Tistrella mobilis: one gene and its partner. The main gene of each other region encodes a partner of the protein of the gene in region 2 in a complex. Links are inferred from orthologs where the notes say so. Each region holds a gene or a part of one and is shown on either strand. Other genes may lie near its edges. The genes, in order: P7L68_RS13520 and P7L68_RS14105.

The links.
Region 1: the proteins of P7L68_RS14105 (region 2) and P7L68_RS13520 are in contact, whole or in part, in a solved structure (PDB 1A0O), measured with the Escherichia coli proteins. The link is inferred for Tistrella mobilis from one-to-one orthologs.

What each region holds. Positions count from the first base shown.
Region 1 is NZ_CP121017.1:1,692,577-1,701,590, forward strand. Bases 2,468-5,400 are described here. They hold P7L68_RS13520 (response regulator), read left to right. Parts: upstream 2,468-3,707; coding sequence 3,708-4,094; downstream 4,095-5,400. Other genes in these bases: P7L68_RS13510 (DUF6468 domain-containing protein), read left to right, coding at 2,468-2,773; P7L68_RS13515 (MotE family protein), read left to right, coding at 2,773-3,684; P7L68_RS13525 (protein phosphatase CheZ), read left to right, coding at 4,144-4,806; P7L68_RS13530 (flagellar motor protein MotB), read left to right, coding at 4,857-5,400. Outside these bases: flagellar basal-body rod protein FlgF, read right to left, coding at 1-89; P7L68_RS13500 (flagellar basal body-associated FliL family protein), read left to right, coding at 476-1,039; flagellar motor switch protein FliM, read left to right, coding at 1,095-2,201; more of P7L68_RS13510, read left to right, coding at 2,198-2,467; more of P7L68_RS13530, read left to right, coding at 5,401-5,519; P7L68_RS13535 (flagellar motor protein MotB), read left to right, coding at 5,516-6,271; P7L68_RS13540 (hypothetical protein), read left to right, coding at 6,268-9,014. UniProt on the Escherichia coli protein: Involved in the transmission of sensory signals from the chemoreceptors to the flagellar motors.
Region 2 is NZ_CP121017.1:1,817,480-1,826,835, reverse strand. The notes cover bases 3,196-6,470. They hold P7L68_RS14105 (chemotaxis protein CheW), read right to left. Parts: upstream 6,135-6,470; coding sequence 3,396-6,134; downstream 3,196-3,395. Other genes in these bases: P7L68_RS14100 (histidine phosphotransferase family protein), read right to left, coding at 6,253-6,470; P7L68_RS14110 (chemotaxis protein CheW), read right to left, coding at 3,196-3,399. Outside these bases: response regulator transcription factor CtrA, read left to right, coding at 1-258; P7L68_RS14125 (protein-glutamate O-methyltransferase CheR), read right to left, coding at 375-1,184; P7L68_RS14120 (chemotaxis response regulator protein-glutamate methylesterase), read right to left, coding at 1,184-2,392; P7L68_RS14115 (PleD family two-component system response regulator), read right to left, coding at 2,440-2,805; more of P7L68_RS14110, read right to left, coding at 2,902-3,195; more of P7L68_RS14100, read right to left, coding at 6,471-6,957; P7L68_RS14095 (DUF3553 domain-containing protein), read left to right, coding at 7,197-7,409; P7L68_RS14090 (DUF2336 domain-containing protein), read left to right, coding at 7,697-8,806; GTP 3',8-cyclase MoaA, read left to right, coding at 8,971-9,356. UniProt on the Escherichia coli protein: Involved in the transmission of sensory signals from the chemoreceptors to the flagellar motors. CheA is autophosphorylated; it can transfer its phosphate group to either CheB or CheY.

The DNA of each region.
Region 1 (9,014 bases), 130 kb from region 2 along the record:
TCCGCGTTGGCGATGTTGTTCGCCACCAGCTCCAGCTCGCGGGCCATCGTCATCTGACGCGACAGGGCGACATAACTGGTGTTTTGCATCGGATCGGCCTCGAAACGCTCTGCTGCCGGCATCCCGGCGGGTCGGCGAACCTATATGCAGACACCATGCCAACTCTATAAGTTGTTGTGAACAAAAGAAACGAGACGGCGCCGGCACTGCGCGGGGCGGGATCCGGACCTGCCGGGCGGCAGGATCTGCGGGGTGGCTTCACGGCGGTCAGGAAAAAATTGCCGGTCCGTGGTGCACTGCAAGAGCTTGTTAACCGTGTTCCGATTAGGGTACGGCTGAACGGTGGAGAGGACGGCCGCGCCTGCGGATCGGACTGCACCAGGGCTTGCAGCGCCGTCAGAGGCGGACGATCTGGTAAGTCAGAGGCATGTGCCCGGATCTCCGACGGGACGGACAGTAGCGGGAAGCTTGGACGATGGCAGACGAGGCAGTCGGTATGGACGGCGAGGGCGAGGGGAAGAAGAAGGGCGGCAAAAAGCTGATCCTCTTCATCCTGCTCCCTCTTCTGCTGATCGGCGGTGGCGGGGCTGCCGCCTTCCTGACCGGCATGATAGGTGGTGGCGGCGAGGACGCGGCGCATGCGGAAGGCGATGCGGGCGGCCACGGCGCCACCGCTGCCGCCGGCGGCGGCCATGGCGCGGCCCCGGCCGGCCAGCAGGCCCGCGATCCGTTGACCGCGGTGTACTACGATCTCCCCGAGATGCTGGTGAACCTGAATACCGGCGGCAAACGTGTGAGTTTCCTCAAGCTGAAGGTTTCCCTCGAACTCCAGAAGCAGGAAGATACGCCTCTGGTCGAGAAGGTGCTGCCGCGCATCGTCGACAGCTTCCAGGTCTATCTGCGCGAGATGCGTGTCGAGGATCTGAGCGGGTCCGCCGGCATCTACCGTCTCCGCGAGGAGCTGCTCGACCGGGTGAATGTGGCGGCCCGGCCCGTCGTGGTGAACGACGTGCTGTTCCGCGAGATGCTCGTCCAGTAGGCGAGGAGGGCCGCGGCCACGGCCGCACCGCCTCTGCCGGAAGGAGACCAGGTCCATGGCCGATCCCAACGACGAAGACGGCAGCCCCGACGAAGACGCCATCGCCGCCGAATGGGAAGCGATGATGGCGGCCGAGGGCTCCGGCGAGGGCGGCGGCGATCAGGGCGATGTCGATGCGCTCTTCGCCGAAGAGGGCACGCGCGCGCTCAGCCAGGACGAAATCGACAGCCTGCTGGGCTTCGACCAGGGCGATGAGGGGGATGAGGAACGTTCGGGTATCCGGGCGATCATCAACAGCTCTCTGGTCTCTTACGAACGTCTGCCGATGCTGGAAGTGGTGTTCGACCGCCTCCAGCGGCAGATGACGACGTCGATGCGTAACTTCACCTCGGACAATGTCGAAGTCTCTCTCGACAGCACCTCGTCGATCCGCTTCGGTGACTACCTGAACTCGATTCCGCTGCCCGCGATGATCGCGGTGTTCAAGGCAGAGGAATGGGACAATTACGGCCTGGTCACGGTCGACAGCTCGCTGATCTATTCGATCGTCGACGTGCTGCTGGGCGGTCGGCGTGGTACCACGATCATGCGCATCGAGGGCCGGCCCTATACGACCATCGAGCGCAACCTGGTCGAGCAGATGATCCGGGTGGTGCTGAACGACCTGTCCGCGGCCTTCGATCCGCTGAGCCCGGTGAACATGAAGTTCGAGCGGCTGGAGACCAACCCCCGCTTCGCGACCATCGCCCGTGGTGCCAATGCCGCGATCGTGGCGCGGTTCCGGGTGGATATGGAGGATCGCGGCGGCCGGCTTGAGATCCTGATACCCTATGCGACGCTGGAGCCGGTGCGCGAACTGCTGCTTCAGATGTTCATGGGCGAGAAGTTCGGCCGCGATACGATCTGGGAGACTCATCTCGCTCAGGAGCTGTGGTATACGAACGTGACCGTCGAGGCTCTGCTCGATGAACAGACCCTGACCCTGGGCGAGGTGATGAGGTTCAAGGTGGGCACCACCCTGAAGCTGAATGCGCGGCCGAATTCCGATGTGCTGGTGCGCTGCGGCAGTGTGCCGCTGGCGCGCGGCCGCCTGGGGCGGGTTATGGATAACATCGCGGTCCAGCTCAAGGACAGCGTGCGCAAGTCGAAGATGACACGATGAGCTTCAGCCTGGGCATGATTCTCGACGTGACGCTGGTGGTGCTGCTGGGCGCCACCATCGGCTATTGCGTCGCCCTGCACCGGCGCCTGGGGGAGCTGCGTGCCGCCCAGAGCGAACTGCCCAGACTGATTGACAATTTCATCGAAGCCACCCGCCGGGCGGAAGCCGGCATTGCCGGGCTGAAGGCGGCCAGCGCCGCCACCGCCGAGGAGATCGGACCCAAGCTGGGGGAAGCCCAGGTCCTGCGCGAGGATCTGGCTTTCATGATCGATCATGGCGGCAAGCTGGCCGACCGGCTGGAGGCTGCCGTCCAGGTGGCCCGGGTGGAGGCGCAGAACCGTGCCGCGGCTCCCATGGCGGCTGCCCGGCCCGATCCGGCAGTCCAGGGCGGATCGTCGCGACGCAATGGCGCCGCAGAACCCCGGGCCCACGACTTCGATGACGAGGACGACGACCGGCCGTTGCGCGCGGAGCGGCCGGCGGCGGCACCCGAGCCTGCACAGCCGCGCGCCCAGCGCAGCCGCGCCGAAACCACGGCGGCGATCCTGCGCATGCTGAAGGGGGGTGACTGATGGCCTTCCTGACCCGCAATGGCCGGGCGGTACCGCCCGCGCCACAGGCAACGGCAGCGCAGGCCGCGGCGGCGCCCGCCCGCAGCGTGGCCGCGGTGCAGCGCCGCTCGGGACCGCTTGGCCTGCGTCTGCTGCCGGCAACGATCTTCGTGGCGGCACTGATGCTGTCGGTGCGCGTGGTCGACATCTTCGACGGCCGGGATCCGGCGGTGGAGATCGGTGTCGGCGGCGCGCCTGCCGAGGCGCAGGCGGTGCCGCCCACCCCGCCCGACGGCAAGCCCGGAACCGAAGGCGGTGCTGCCCCGGCTGCGGCCGAGGCTGCACCATCTGCGCCTGCGGCGCCGGCACCGGCACCCGACCGGCCGATCGCGACCGACGCCTTCCGCACCCCTGAGGTGCCGTCGGGGAGCGAAGGGGCCGAGCCGATCGACGTCAGCAAGCTGACCCGCGGCGAGGTGGCCGTTCTGCAGCGCCTGTCCGAACGTCGCCGCGAGCTTGACGAGCGTCAGGCCCGGGTGGACGAGCGCGAGCGGCTGCTGGCGGCGATGGAGACCCGCATCGACGACAAGATCGCCCAGCTCCGTTCCATCCAGACCGAGATCGAGTCCCTGCTCGGCAAGGTCAGCGAGGCACAGGAGAGTGAGTATCAGCGCCTGGTCCGCATCTACGAGGCGATGGAGCCCGAAGATGCCGCCCGGATCTTCCAGGGCCTGGACCTGCCGGTGCTGATGCAGGTGATGGAACGTATGAAAGAGCGCCGCACCGCGCCGATCCTGGCCCAGATGGACCCGGTCCGCGCGCGTGAGGTGACGACGGAACTCGCCGAGCGGCGCAAGCTGCCGCCCGGTGCGGAAGGTGCAGTGGAGGGCGGGACGCTCGCAACCCCGGCTGCTCCCGGAAACGGCAACTGAAGAACGAACGGAGTTGGACCCTTATGAGTGTCGACCTCAACATGCCGATCCTGATCGTCGACGATTACAAGACGATGCTGCGGATCATCCGTAACCTGCTGAAGCAGCTCGACTTCGTGAACGTCGACGAGGCGACCGACGGCGGCATGGCCCTGCGCAAGCTGCGCGAGAAGAAGTATGGGCTGGTCATCTCCGACTGGAACATGGAGCCGATGACCGGTCTCCAGCTGCTCAAGGAAGTGCGCAAGGACGTGAAGCTGAAGGATACTCCCTTCATCATGATCACGGCTGAAAGCAAGACCGAGAACGTGCTGGCGGCGAAGGAAGCCGGCGTCAACAACTATATCGTGAAGCCGTTCAACGCCGAGACGCTCAAGTCGAAGCTTGTTGCGGTCCTCGGGCCGTTCTGATCTCAGGCGGGTTCCGGTCCTTTCGCAGGCTCATCGGGAGCACCGTGCTATGAACGTCAAAGGCAATCTGCGTGCCGACCTGCAGCAGCGTATCGATTCGCTGCGTGCCGAACGCGGCGAGAACGTGCAGCTCTCGGAAGTGACCGAAGTGGTCGAGGCGCTGCTCGGCACGATGGATGGCGACATCACCGCCCAGGAGCTGCAGCTCTATGGCGAGCTGAACGAACTCGCGACCTATATTCAGCGTGCCAAGCTTGAAATCGCCGAGCTGAGCCCGCATGAGATCCGGACCGATCACATCCCGTCGGCCACCGACGAACTGGATGCCATCGTTGGCGCGACCGAGGTTGCGACCAGCAATATTCTGGACGCGGTCGAGACGATCGAGAACGCGCTCGATGGCATGGAGGGCGAGGCGGCCGACCGGATGCGGGATCAGGTGACCCGTATCTACGAGGCCTGCAACTTCCAGGACGTGACCGGCCAGCGCATCGGCAAGGTCGTCAAGACGCTGAAGTATATCGAGATCAAGATCGACGCCATGATCTCGGTCTTCGGCGATATGGGCGAGGCGGAGAAGGCCCCGGCCGACCCGTCGCACAAGACCTGGAAGGACGTGGTCTCGCGCGTCGATGACGATCAGACCCTGGAAGGGCCGGCGTCGAACGACGATGCCATCCGCCAGGAAGACATCGACGCACTGTTCGATTGAGACCAGAGGCTCAGATGCTGCGATCGGCGGAAAGCTGAGGGAGACGGGGAATGGAGGATGAGGCGCCACGCCCTGAGCGGCGGCACGCCGACGGCAACGTTGCCCTGTATCTGGGGCTCTACCTCATTCTCCTGTCCTTCTTCATCATGCTGAACGTCATCTCCAAGGTCAGCGAGGAGAAGGTTCAGTCGACGGTCGACAGCCTGCAGTCGACTTTCGCCTCGTCGACCGCGACCGACGGTCGGCTCGACCGGATCGCGATCCTCTACGGACCCGGAAACATCTCGGAAGCTTTCCGCACCGCCCTGTTCGAACTCTTACAGGCGGCTATCCCGCGTGCCCGGGTGCAGGCCTTCGACAATGGAAACGTGCTGCAGGTGCGCGTGCCGATGGACGAGGTCTTCACCGAAGGCGAGCCCCGGGTCCGGCCGCGGGTTTCCGACCTGCTCAACCGGGTCAGCGACCTGTTGTCCACCCGCGGACCCGAAGTGCGCGAGGTGACCTTCGGCCTGCCCCGCGGCCCGGGCGGCGATGTCGACCGGCAATCCCTGCTCCGTGCCGGGGTGCTGGCCCGCACGGCCGTTGCCTTCGGCATGCCGGACCGCATCCTGGCGACCGGCGTCGGGGATCACAGCTCCCCTGACCTGGTGATCGAGTTCCGCGCCGGGTCACCGCCGCAGATCGACCCGCGGGGCGGGGGAGCGGCGCAATGACTGGATTCGACGACCGGGGCGGCCCGGGCGATGATGACGCCCCGGTCCGTGGCGAGCCGGCCAAATCGGACTGGATGTACACCTTTGCGGATCTGGTCTCGCTGCTGCTGACCTTTTTCGTGATGCTGTTCGCCATGTCCTCCCTTCAGGACGACCGTTTCCAGGAGATCGCAAGCTCGCTCGGCGCGCGGCTGAACCTGACCCAGGCGGTGCCGGCGCCCCGGCCCTCGGCCTCGGTCGACATGCCCAGCGTGCTGATCCCGCGTGCGGTTGATCTTGACTATCTGCGCCGGATCATGACGGCCAAACTGGCCCAGCTGCCGATGGCCGAACGGATCCCGGATCTGGAACTGCGGCGGGAGAACGGCCGGGTGGTGCTGTCCCTGCCGGCCGACAGCCTGTTCCCGCCGGGCAGCGCCGAGCTGGTGCCGGGCGCGCGACGGGTGTTGTTTCTGCTGGGCGAAAGCCTGTCGGTCTTCGCCAACCGGGTGAGTGTCGAGGGCCATACCGATCCGATCCAGATTCAGAGCGACCGCTATCCATCCAACTGGGAGCTGTCGATCGATCGTGCCGCATCGGTCGCACGGGCCTTGCGCCAGAGCGGGTACACGAAGACGATAGCGGTCTATGGTCACGGGTCGTCGCGGTTCGACGATGTCGACATCCGCCTGCCCAGGACCGAACGCTATGCAAAGAGCCGGCGGGTCGACGTGCTGATCGACGAACCGGAAGCGGAGGGCTTCGGATCGTGAGGGATCTGAAGGGAGGGTACGGGCCGGTAACGCGACTGGCGGTCGCGCTGGCGGTGGCGGCAGGGTTGTGCCTGCCGTCGATGCCACCCCGTGCCTTTGCCCAGCAGGTGCCGGCTGCCGCTGCACCCCCGTCGGGTGGCGCGGCTGCGCAGACGCTGCCCCTGATCCGTGTCCGCACAGGCCTGCACCCCAATTTCGGCCGCATCGTCTTCGACTGGACGGGCCGTGTGGGCTATGACGTGAAGGTGGAGGGCAACGCCCTCACCGTCGTCTTTCAGGAACCGGTGACCATCGATGTCACCGACGTGCCGGTGCGTCTTGGCCGCTATGTCGCCGCGGCGGCGGTGGAAACCGGCGATGGTCGCACCGCGGCCGGCTTTACCGTGAAGGCCGATGCCCGCATCCGCCATTTCTATGTCGGCAACCGCGTGGTGATCGATATCTACGAGCCCGCCGACGCCGCGGCACGTGCCGCCGGGCGGGAGCCCATCGCCGACATCGCCACCCTGGTCGGTCAGAACCCGGCCACGCCCGGGCCGGCCGCACCCGAAGGCCCGGTGCCGCCTGTCCAGATCCAGACCGCACCCGGTGCGACATCCGGCCCGGCTGCGCCGGGGACCGGCCAGCCTGCCGGCCCTGCCGCTCCCGGAGCCTTGCCGACGGATGCAGGCGACACCCCGGCTGCTGCGGGTGGGCTGCCAGGGGTGCTGCCCGGCTACCAGGCCGGCACCGGCAGCACCGAGGCGTCGGGTGTGGTCATCACCACCACGCCTGCCGATCGCGGCGTGATGATCGATTTCGACTGGGGCGGCAATGCCCCGGCCGCGGCGGTGTTCGCGGCCTATGACGCGGTCTGGATCGCCTTCGACCGTCCCGCCAATGTCGTCACCGAAAGCATGACCGGGCCCTCGGCGGGGCAGATCGAACGGGTGCTGGTGGTCGACAATCCCGACCGGGCGCTGGTGCTCCGGCTCGACACCCGGCCGGGGCTCAGGCCGCATGTCCGCCGCGATGAGGGGATCTGGCGGGTGCGGCTGCTGGAAGATGCCCCCTTGCCCGACCAGCCGCTGACGGTGGCCGGCGGCACGACCGGCGGGCTGGTTGTGGATGGCAGCGACGGTGCCGCGCCGCTCAACGTCACCGACCCCGTCTCGGGCATCCGCATGATTCTGGTGCCCATCCGTGCGTCCTCGCGCGGGGTGGTGCCGACGCGGCAATTCGTGCCGTTCGAACTGCTGGAGACCGCGCAGGGCGTCGCGATCCGGCCGCGCCCCGATGCCCTGCCGGTTGCCAGCCGCCGCGACGGCGTGGAGATCGGCGGCGGCGGCGGTCTGCCGATTTCGGCCGAGGCGCTGGCGCCCGCCGCCCTGCCGCCGGCGCCCGCCGCACCCGTGCAGGAAGACGATTCCGAGGCGGCCCGGCTGATGACCGAAATGGCGATCGGCGGGCGCGACCCGTTCGATTTCGCCCGCTGGGTGCGCACCCCCGATCTGATCACCGAAACCCGCCAGGCCCTGCAACAGGCCATCGTGTCGGTGGCGCCGCCGCTGCGCACGGGCCCGCGTCTGACGCTTGCCCGTTTTCTGCTGGCCAACGGTTTCGCGGCCGAGGCATCCGGGGTGATCGAAACCGCGATCGCACTGGAGCCGGGTGTTGCCGACCGGGTGGATGTGGTGGCGTTGAAGGGCGCTGCGGCCTATATGCAGGGGCATTACGACGAGGCCGAGACCGCCTTCAACGATCCGCGCTTCGACCAGGACCCCGGCTATGCGCTGTGGCGCGCGGCGGTGGCTGCCGGACGGGAACGCCATCAGCAGGTGGGCGAGTATGCCTCGGGCGGCGTGAAAGTGCCGGCCGATTTCCCGGAAGCGCTCAGGGTGCGGATGCTGGTCCAGATCGGCCAGTCTGCGCTGACCAGCGGCCGGCTGGAGATCGGCCGGGAGATCCTCGACAACCTGTCGTCGATGAACCTGTCGCCGTCAGACCGGGCGATGACCGATTATCTGTCGGGGCTGGCCGACAAGGCGGCCGGCAATCCCGAGGCGGCGATCGGCCGCTGGCGCGCCATCGCCGACCAGGGCATCGATCGCAGGGTTTCGGTTCTGGCCCGCCTGGCGCAGATCCAGACCGAGGTGGAGACCGGCGCGATCACCGCAGCCGACGGGGCGGCAGCGATCGATAAGCTGCGCTTTGACTGGCGCGGCGACGAGATCGAGCTGCAGATGCTTCAGCTTCTGGGCGAGATGCACGAGAAGGCCGGCAATTATCACGATGCGCTCGCCGCCTGGAAGGAGGCCGTGACCTACTATCCCGACGCCCAGCAATCGGCGACGCTGGCCAGGCGGATGAGCGACACTTTCTCGTGGCTGTTCGTCGATGGCGGCGCGTCGAAACTGGCACCGCTGGACGCGCTGGCGCTGTTCTACGATTATCGCGAGCTGACCCCGGTGGGAGAGCGCGGCGACGAGATGATCCGGATCATGGCCGACAAGCTGGCCGCGGTCGATCTGCTCGACGAGGCCTCGGAACTGCTCCGCCATCAGGTGGCCTTCCGGCTGAACGGCGCCGACAAGTCGCGGGTCGGCGCCCGGCTGGCGCTGATCCGTTTGCTCGACAACGACCCGGCCGGCGCGCGCCAGGCCCTGCAGGACAGCATCACCGCCGACATGACCCCGGCGCTGGTCGAACAGCGCCAGCGGCTGGAGGCACGCGCCCTTGCCGATCTGGGCGAATACCCGGGCGC
Region 2 (9,356 bases):
GAACTGCTGTCGCTGCGCAAGGGCACGACGCTGACGAAAGAGATGTTCCTGAACCATCTCTATGGCGGCATCGACGAGCCGGAGCTGAAGATCATCGACGTCTTCGTCTGCAAGCTGCGCAAGAAGCTGACCGGCGCCACCCATGGCGACAACTACATCCATACCGTCTGGGGCCGCGGCTATGTGCTGAAGGATCCGGAACTGGGCAGCCGCAGCGGTGACGACGGATCGGGCCGTCGGCGCACCGACGCCGCCTGAGGGGCCACCAGCCGTCCGGACGCTGCGCCGGCGCCATCTCCAAAAAAAACCGCCGGCGGAACGTCTTCCGCCGGCGGTTTTGCCTGTGTCGTATCCACCGCCCGGGGGGCGCCGGATCAGGCCGGCACGTAAACGCCCCGGTGATCCGGCAGCGGCCGGAAGCGGTCGGTGATGCCGAGCACGGTTTCCGCCCCGCCCAGGAACAGGAATCCGTCGGGCGCGATCGCCTTGCGCAGATCCTCCAGCACCTTCCGCTTGGTGTCCTGATCAAAGTAGATCAGCACGTTGCGGCAGAAGATCACGTCGAAGGTGCCGAAGCTCGACGCCCCGTTCAGCAGGTTGTGCTGGCGGAACTGCACCATCGACCGGATGGTCTGGTTCAGGCGCCACTGCTCGCCATCCTGCTGGAAATACTTCACCAGCATGGTGATGGGCAGGCCGCGCTGCACCTCGAACTGCGAATAGGTCGCAGCCCTGGCCTTGTCCAGCACCTCGTTGGCAAGGTCGGTGCCGATGATCTCCAGCCGCCAGCCGTCGAGCTTCGCACCCATCTCCTTGAACAGCATGGCGATGGTATAGGCTTCCTGCCCGGTCGACGCGGCGGCCGACCAGATCCTGAGCTGGCGGCGATCCTGCCGCCGGGCCAGAAGCTCGGGCAGCACGAAATTGCGCAGCTCGTCGAAAGGCTTGATGTCGCGGAAGAACGACGTCTCGTTCGTCGTCATCGCATCCGTGACGTCGCGCCGGAGTTCTTCCGCCGACGGCTTGCGCAGCTCGGCGATCAGCTCAGGCAGTCCCGGCAGCCCCCGGCGCCGTGCAAGCGGCGACAGTCTGCTTTCAAGCAGGTACAGCTTGTCGGGGCCGATCACCAGCCCGGACCGCTGCTTCAGCATGCCGCTGATGAAGGCGAAATCCTCCGGCGCCATCACGGTCCTCCGTCGACCAGCCGGCGGACCTCGCCGGCCATACGATCCAGCGGCAGCACGGCGCTGCACAGCCCGGCCTGGGCAGCCGCACCCGGCATACCCCAGACGACGCTCGACGCCTCGTCCTGGGCCATGACCACGCCGCCCGCCTGTACGACATGTTCGCCGCCACGCTGCCCGTCCGACCCCATACCGGTCAGGATGACGGTCAGCAGGTTGCGACCATAGATCTTTGCCAGCCCCCGCAGCATCGGATCCACCGCCGGCCGGCAGAAATTCTCCGGCGCGTCCTGGTTGATCCGGATCACCGCCCCGCCGGCCGCTTCGGTCGGCACCATGTGCCAGTCACCGCGGGCGACGTGGATGCGACCGGCCTTCACCGGCATGCCGTCCTCGGCCTCGACACAGGGCAGGCCGCTTGCGCGGGCCAGATGCTCGGCCAGGATGGTGGTGAAGGTGGCGGGCATGTGCTGGGTGATGAACACCGGGATCCGCTGCAGAGCAGGGCCCAGCGCCCCGAACAGGGTGAACAGTGCCTGCGGGCCGCCGGTGGAACTGCCGACCGCCAGCGCCTTAGCCCTGAAGGCCGGCGGAAACGGACGCAGCACCACGGGCTTGCGCTGCAGGCCCAGCCGCTGCGGCAGATCCGCCGCAGTGGCCGGCGCCCCGGCCGGACGTGCGGCAGGTGCCGCCGGTTCGGTGCGCGGACGCCAGGCCGTGGTCGGGCTGCCGCCAGCCGCAGGTGCGGCAGGTGCCGCAGCAGGTGCAGCAGTGGCGGTGCCCCCGCTGCCAAGATCAGGCGCCGTACCGTCGCGGCGGCCGCGATCGGCATGGGCCTTCACCTTGGCCAGCAACTCGCGCGAGAAGCCCTCGTTCGAGTAGACCTCGCTGGTAGCGCTGGGCTTGGGGATGTAGTCCACCGCGCCCTTGGCCAGGGCCTCCATGCTGACCGCCGCATTCTTGCGGGTCAGCGTGGATGCCATGATGACCTTGAGCCCGGGTTGCGCCCGCACCAGTTCCGGCAGGGCGGTCAGACCGTCCATCTCCGGCATCTCGATGTCGAGCACGACCACTTCCACCGGCTGGCGCTTCAGCTGGTTGAGCGCGATCCGGCCATTCGCGGCAGAGGCGACGACACGGATCTCGGGATCGGCTTCTAGGACACGGATGAACAGGCCGCGAATGACCGCGCTGTCGTCGACCACCATCACGCGATAGGGTTCGACGCCTCCGCCCCCTGCTGTGTAAGAGCTCACTAGATGAGGCCCACCTGCGTGAATTTGGTTTCGATGATCTCGCTGTCGAACGGCTTCATGATGTATTCATTCGCACCGGCCATGATCGCCTCCTGAATATGGGAGAGATCATTCTCGGTGGTGCAGAAGACGACGATGGGCACATCGCCGCCCGGCATCTGGCGCAGCGCCTTCAGGAACTCCAGCCCGTTCATCACCGGCATGTTCCAGTCCAGCAGCACCGCATCGGGCATGGCCTCACGGCAGCGATCCACTGCCTCCTGACCATCCGCGGCTTCCCTGGTGGCGAAGGAGAGACCCTCAAGGATGCGCCGCGCGACCATGCGGATGACCTTGGAGTCGTCAACGATCAGGCAGGTCTTCATTTCAGATCGAATCCTCGAACGCGCCGCCCGACGCCCGGGCACTTGTGGGGAGGAAAGGCTACGGTCGGACAGGCCGGGCCGGCGCGAGGGGCGGCATCAGCCGAATTCGAACAGACGCTCGACATCAAGCACCAGCAGCAGCTTGTCGTTCAGTCGGTATACCCCGAGAGACACGTCTCGCCAATGCTGCGCGAGATTGGCCGGGTTGCGTTCGAACCGGGCGTCGTCGAGCGAAAGCACCTCGCCCACCCCATCGACCATCAGGCTATAGAGTTCGCCATCGTGTTCAACGACAACGTTCATGCCCTTCATCTCCGCCGGCCGGGGCGGCAGCCCCAGGCGCCGACGGACATTGATCGCGGTGACGATGCGGCCGCGGAGGTTCAGCGCGCCGGCAACCTCGGCCGGGGCCAGCGGCACCCGGGTGATCTTCTGGGGGCCCAGGATGTCCTGAACCACCAGAACCGGGATGCCGAAAGTCTGCCGCTCGATCACCACCGTCACGAACTGCCGCTGGGCGCCGACGACCTCGCCGTCACCGGTGCGGGCCAGGGCGTTGCCGCCGCCGGCGTAGCGGACGATATCCGCACTCATGCCACGCTCCCCTTCGCCATGTTCATCACCTGACCGATTGCCGCGATCAGGCCCTCACGGTCGAACTTCGCCACATAGTCGTCATACCCGCTGTCGCGGCCGCGATCGAAATCCTCGGGCGCGGTGTGGGACGACAGCGCAATCATCGGGACCTGCGACCAGGCGCCCTCTTCGCGGATGGTACGGGCGAAGGCGAAGCCGTCCATGCCCGGCATCTCGATGTCGCTGACGATGATATCGAACTCGGCGCCCTGGTCGCGCAGTTTCAGCGCCGCCTCGGCACTTTCCACACCGGAGACCTCGTAGCCGGACACACGCAGCACGGGCGCGATCAGGCTGCGGAAGAAGGCGCTGTCATCGACCAGCAGCACCCGCCGGGCACGCGCGGCCCCGATCCGGCGCGGCTCTGCCTCGTACCAGTCGCCGGTGGCGCGGAGGAGGTAGTAGCCGACATCGACGATGTCGGTGGTGCGCCCCGCGATCACCGCCGTGCCGATCAGGCCGTCGCGGCGGCTGCGCAGCTCGACATTGAAGCTGTCTTCCACGATGTCGACGATCTCGTCGACCACCAGACCCATGGTGCGGTTCCGCTCGGTGAAGACCACCACCGGCTGCCGGCCCTCGCGCGCCAGTTCCTGGCTCTCGTTGACCATGACCAGCGGCATGATCTGGCCGCGGTACTGGACCACGGGCCGGCCGTCGGAGCGTTCCACCGTGGCGAGGTCGATCTCTTCCAGACGCGCCACCAGCGACAGCGGCACCGCCTTCGGATCCTCGCCGCCGGCGCGGAAGACCAGCAGGGACAGCTTGTCGTCGGCATTGGCGGCGGCCTCGGCCGCTGCCGCCTCGGCGCGGCGGTCGCTGGCGGTCTGGATCTCGCCCACCGAGGTCGCCAGGCCGTTCGGATCCAGGATCATGACCACGCTGCCGTCACCCAGGATGGTGTTGCCCGAGAACATGGTGATGTCGCGCAGGATCGGCGCCACCGGCTTGACCACGATTTCCTCGGTGTCGAACACCTGGTCGACGATGATGCCGAACGAGAAGGTACCCACCTTGCAGACGATGACGAACAGGCCATCGTCGTCGATCTCGACCTGCGGGTCGTGCTCGTCGACCAGGGCCAGGGCATGGCCCAGGCTCACCAGCGGCAGCAGATGGTCGCGCAGGCGCAGAACCGGCCGGCTGTTGATCCGCTCGATACGATGCTCGGACGTGTTGGAGGCACGCACCAGCTCGACCACGCTGATCTGCGGCAGGGCGAAACGATCGCCGGCGGCTTCCACGATCAGCGCCGCCACGATCGCCAGCGTCAGCGGGATCTTGATGACGAAGGTCGATCCCTTGCCGCTGACGGTGCGCAGCTCGATCGTGCCGCCGATCTTCTCGATATTGGTCCGCACCACGTCCATGCCGACGCCGCGGCCCGACACGCTGGTCACCTTCTCGGCGGTGGAGAAGCCCGGCCGGAAGATGAACTGAGCGATCTGGGTGTCGGTCATGCCGTCGAGTTCGTTCTCGGTGGCAAGGCCGACCTTCACGATCTTCTGGCGCACCTTGGCAAGATCGATACCGCGGCCGTCATCCGCGATCTCGATGATGATGTGGCCGCCTTCGTGATAGGCGTTGAGGGTGATGGTACCGGTCTCGGGCTTGCCTGCCGCACGCCGGTCTTCGGGCCGCTCCAGGCCGTGATCGGCCGAATTGCGGACCATATGGGTCAGCGGATCCTTGATCAGCTCCAGAACCTGCCGGTCCAGCTCGGTTTCCGAGCCGTACATCTTCAGGTCGAGCTTCTTGTTCAGTTCCTGACCCAGGTCCCGGACGATGCGCGGCAGCTTGGCCCAGGCATTGCCGATCGGCTGCATGCGGGTCTTCATGACCCCTTCCTGCAGCTCCGACGTCACATGGGACAGCCGCTGCAGCGGCACCGTGAACTCGCTGTCGCTGCGGCCGCGCACCATCTGGAGCAGCTGGTTGCGGGTCAGGACCAGCTCGCTGACCATGGTCATCAGATGTTCGAGCAGGTCGACATTGACGCGGATGGTCTGGCCGGCAATGTGGCTCTCGCGCGGGGCCCCGTTGCCGCCGGCGTCGTGATGATCGCCGGCATCGGCCCGCGGTGCTGCCTCTGCCGCCGGCGGCTGCTGGGTCGCAACGGCCCCCACACCGGCCGCCACCAGCGCCTGCGGCTGGGCGGTGCCCACCGGCAGGCCGGCGGGGGCCTCGGCGTCGCCCTCGTCCTCATCCTCCGGCAGGGCGTCGCCCGACATCTCGGCCGCCATCATCCGGCGCACCGCCTCGAAATCGGGGGCACCGTCGGCACCGGTCGGCGCCGCAACCTTGGCCGGAGCTTCAACGCCTTCGGCCGCGGCATCCAGGCGGCCGATCAGATCGGCATCATTACCGGCGGGCTCGGCCTGGGTCCGCTCAAGCTCGGCCAGGATCTCCTTGATCCGGTCCAGGCTCTCAAGGATCAGCGTCACGATATAGGGGGTGACCGTCAGCTCGCGGTCACGCACCTTGCCCAGCACGTTCTCAGCCGCATGCGCCACCTTCTCAAGCCGGGGCAGGCCCAGGAACCCGCAGGTCCCCTTGATGGTGTGTACAAGGCGGAAGATGTTCTGCAGCAGTTCCGGATTGTCTGGATTGCGCTCCAGGCGCACCAGCTCGACGTCGAGCGTGGACAGGCTCTCCGTCGTTTCGGTGAGGAACTCGCTCAGCAGCTCGTCCATGGCGTTCTCATCCCTGCTGCCGTGAATGGCTGGCGCCGTGGCGCCCTGAGTGTGAAGTCGTCGGAGTGTCCGCAGACGGACCCGCAGCGGGCGGGCCCGCCTGCGGTCAAGAGAGGGGTTACGGTCCGGTCTCCCCGGTCCGTTCAAGACTGGCACCGCTGGTCCGGATCGTGAAGGCCGGCAGATCGGCGGTGATGGTCAGCCGGCGCAGATCGGCGCCCGACCAGTCGGTCGCAACCGCCAGCCGGCCACCGACCGCACCCGCCATTTCGGAAACCATGAAGGGCAGCACGGTGCGGGCATCGAGCGCGGCCGGATCGATCCGACCTTCGATCGACGGCACCAGCGTCTCGGGCAGGCGCATGGCACCGCCTTCGGCCACCATGTTCACACTGCCGCCCTCGGCCGTGGTCCGCCAGGCGATGGCAACGGTGCCACCGCGGAGCAGCGCCTGCGCCGAGATCGCCGCCAGGCACAGCACGATGCCGCCATGGGCCCTCAGCACATTGCCGTCGCTCGGCCAGGCGATGACGTCCAGACCGGCACGCTCGTCGGTAAAATAGCCGGCGAGTGCGGCCGAGAGATCACCGGCCGCGACCCGCTCGTCGGGGTTACCGCCGGCGCCGAGGGCCAGGCGATAGAAGCTCAACCGGCGGGCGGCGCGGGCGGCACTGTCGGCCAGCAGCTGCAGGGCGTCATCCCCCATGCCGTCTTCGGCCAGGAACTCCACGCCGTTCACGACACCACCGATGGGGCCGACCAGGTCGTGACAGAGCCTGGCACATACCAGCCCGGAGAGTCGTACCCAATCTCCCTCGCCCACGTCGCGTCACTCCCTGAAACCGATCGCATCTCCGGTGAGCCTACCGGGGCTCGCCATCTTCTTTTACGGCGGCAAGCGTTAAATTTCCCTTAGGCGTGGCGCGATTGCCGTAACCATATGCACGCCCCCCCGCAGATCCGCCCGTGAACCGTCTCCAGCCCCCGATCCCCCCCCCTGGTGCAGGCGATGCCGCAACCCCATCTGCTCGGGGATCGGACACCGTCTGGAAGGATCGTCAGATGACCACGCCGGCACCTTACGGCATGCTGTACCCGCCGGGAAGCCTCGTCCGCCTGCCCGGCCAACCCGATTGGGGGCTGGGTCAGGTCCAGAGCGTGGCCGCCCATCGCGTCACCGTCAATTTCGAACATGGCGGAAAGCGCACCGTGCATGCAGACGTCGTAGATCTGGAACTGGTCCGCGGACCGAACCCGCCAGATGATGACGATTGAGCGACCAATGGCGCCGGAAAGCCACGGTACCGCTTTTGCGGTTGCAGCCGTCATCCGGGCTTCGTAAATACAGGATGCGCCGGGCACATCGTCCAGCGAGACCTGTCTCCGCCAAGGGCCACGGCCTGCGGTCACTCTGCTATGGACCGGCCTTCGGCCGCTCTGCCACGGAACGTGATGATACCTGCCCCCGCATCACCATACCCGTCCCGGGACACTTCGATGATCCGCATCGTGGATCCCGTTGTCGTGGCAAGGGAAGCCGGGCCATATCGGGGAAGCTGCTGGTGGTCAGCGGGGGGATCGTGATCGAACGCGAGGTCGAAGCACTCGCGCGGGCAGCTCTCCAGAAGCCGCCATCGCAGCGGCAGGCGATTGCCGGCACCATCGCAACGATGCTGATCGACCGCGAGCGCAAACTGACTGAACGGGTACGCGGCGTCGTCGCCCATCTGATCCAGCCACTGGTCGCCGATATCGAACATACGCTGCGGCGTGAACTCGCAGAAGAACTGGCGGCGATGCCCGAGGCGGGTGAGCTGCCGCCCAATCTGTTCGTGATGCTGGCGAACGACCAGATCGAGGTCGCCCATCCTCTGCTGTCGCGGTCGCCTATTCTGACCGACCCCGATCTGATCGCCATCGCGCGGGAACGCTCTTCTGCCCATCGCACCGCCATCGCCCAGCGCCCTGATCTGAGCGACGCCGTCACCGGTGCCCTGCTGGACGCCGCAGAGGCCGAGGTGGTGACGGCACGGCTGGCAAACCGCGCCGCACCGCTGTCGCCGAAGCTTCTTGAACGTATCGTGATGCTGTCGCAGCGGATGGAGGTGATCCAGCCGCCGCTGCTGCAACGCCAGGAACTGCCCGCGGGGCTTGCCTACCGGATGTTCTGGTGGGTGGGGGCGTCGCTGCGCCGCCATATCGTCCAGCGCTTCGACGTCTCGCCCGAGATGATCGAACGGGCCGTTGCCCGCGTCGTCGACCGCAGGGTGACCGAGACCGGCCGCCTGGCCGAGGATCAGGGCCGGGCACGCCAGCGGGTCGCCATGCTGGCACGCGGCGGCGGCGTCACCGAGACCTTCCTGTTGCAAAGCTATCGCCAGGGCGAGATCGCGCTGTTCGAAGCGGCACTTGCCCATATGACCGACATCCGACCGGTCACCGCCCGCCGGATCGCCTTCGAGACCACCGGCCAGGCACTGGCCATCGCCTGCAAGGCCGCCGACGTCACCCGCCAGGGCTTCTCTACGCTGTTCATGCTGACCCGCAAGATGAGCCGCGGCACCAGGGTGTCGGATCCCAAGGATCTGCTTGAAGCGGTGGCGTTTTTCGACATGGTCGACCGCCGACGGGGGCTCGCCATCCTGGCGCTCTGGGATGGCGACGCGATCTGATCGCCGGGGCTGGCGCTGCCCGGTTGCGCTGCGGCCCTTGCGCGGCAACCTCTGCGCCGCCACAATGTTGTCCCAAGACAGCCCGGTGAACGGGACACGCCCCCGATGATGGGCCTCCGGACGAGCGAGCCGCCGCAGTGAGCCAGACCCGCAACGCCCACCCCATGTCTCTGAACGATCGCCCGCCTCTGGTCGATCCTTTCGGGCGGCATGTGCACTACATGCGCCTGTCGGTGACGGATCGCTGCGATCTGCGCTGCGTGTACTGCATGGCCGAAAGCATGACCTTCCTGCCCAAGGCCGATCTGCTGACGCTGGAGGAACTGGCCCGGCTGTCGCGGGCCTTCATGGTTCTTGGCGTGCGCAAGCTGCGCCTCACCGGTGGCGAGCCGCTGGTCCGCCGCGGGATCATGGATCTGATCGGCGAGCTGGGCCGGGATGTCGCCGCCGGCCGGCTTGAGGAACTCACGCTCACCACCAACGCCACCCAGCTCGATCGGCATGCCGAAGGGCTCTACCGGGCCGGCGTGCGGCGGATCAACGTGTCGAT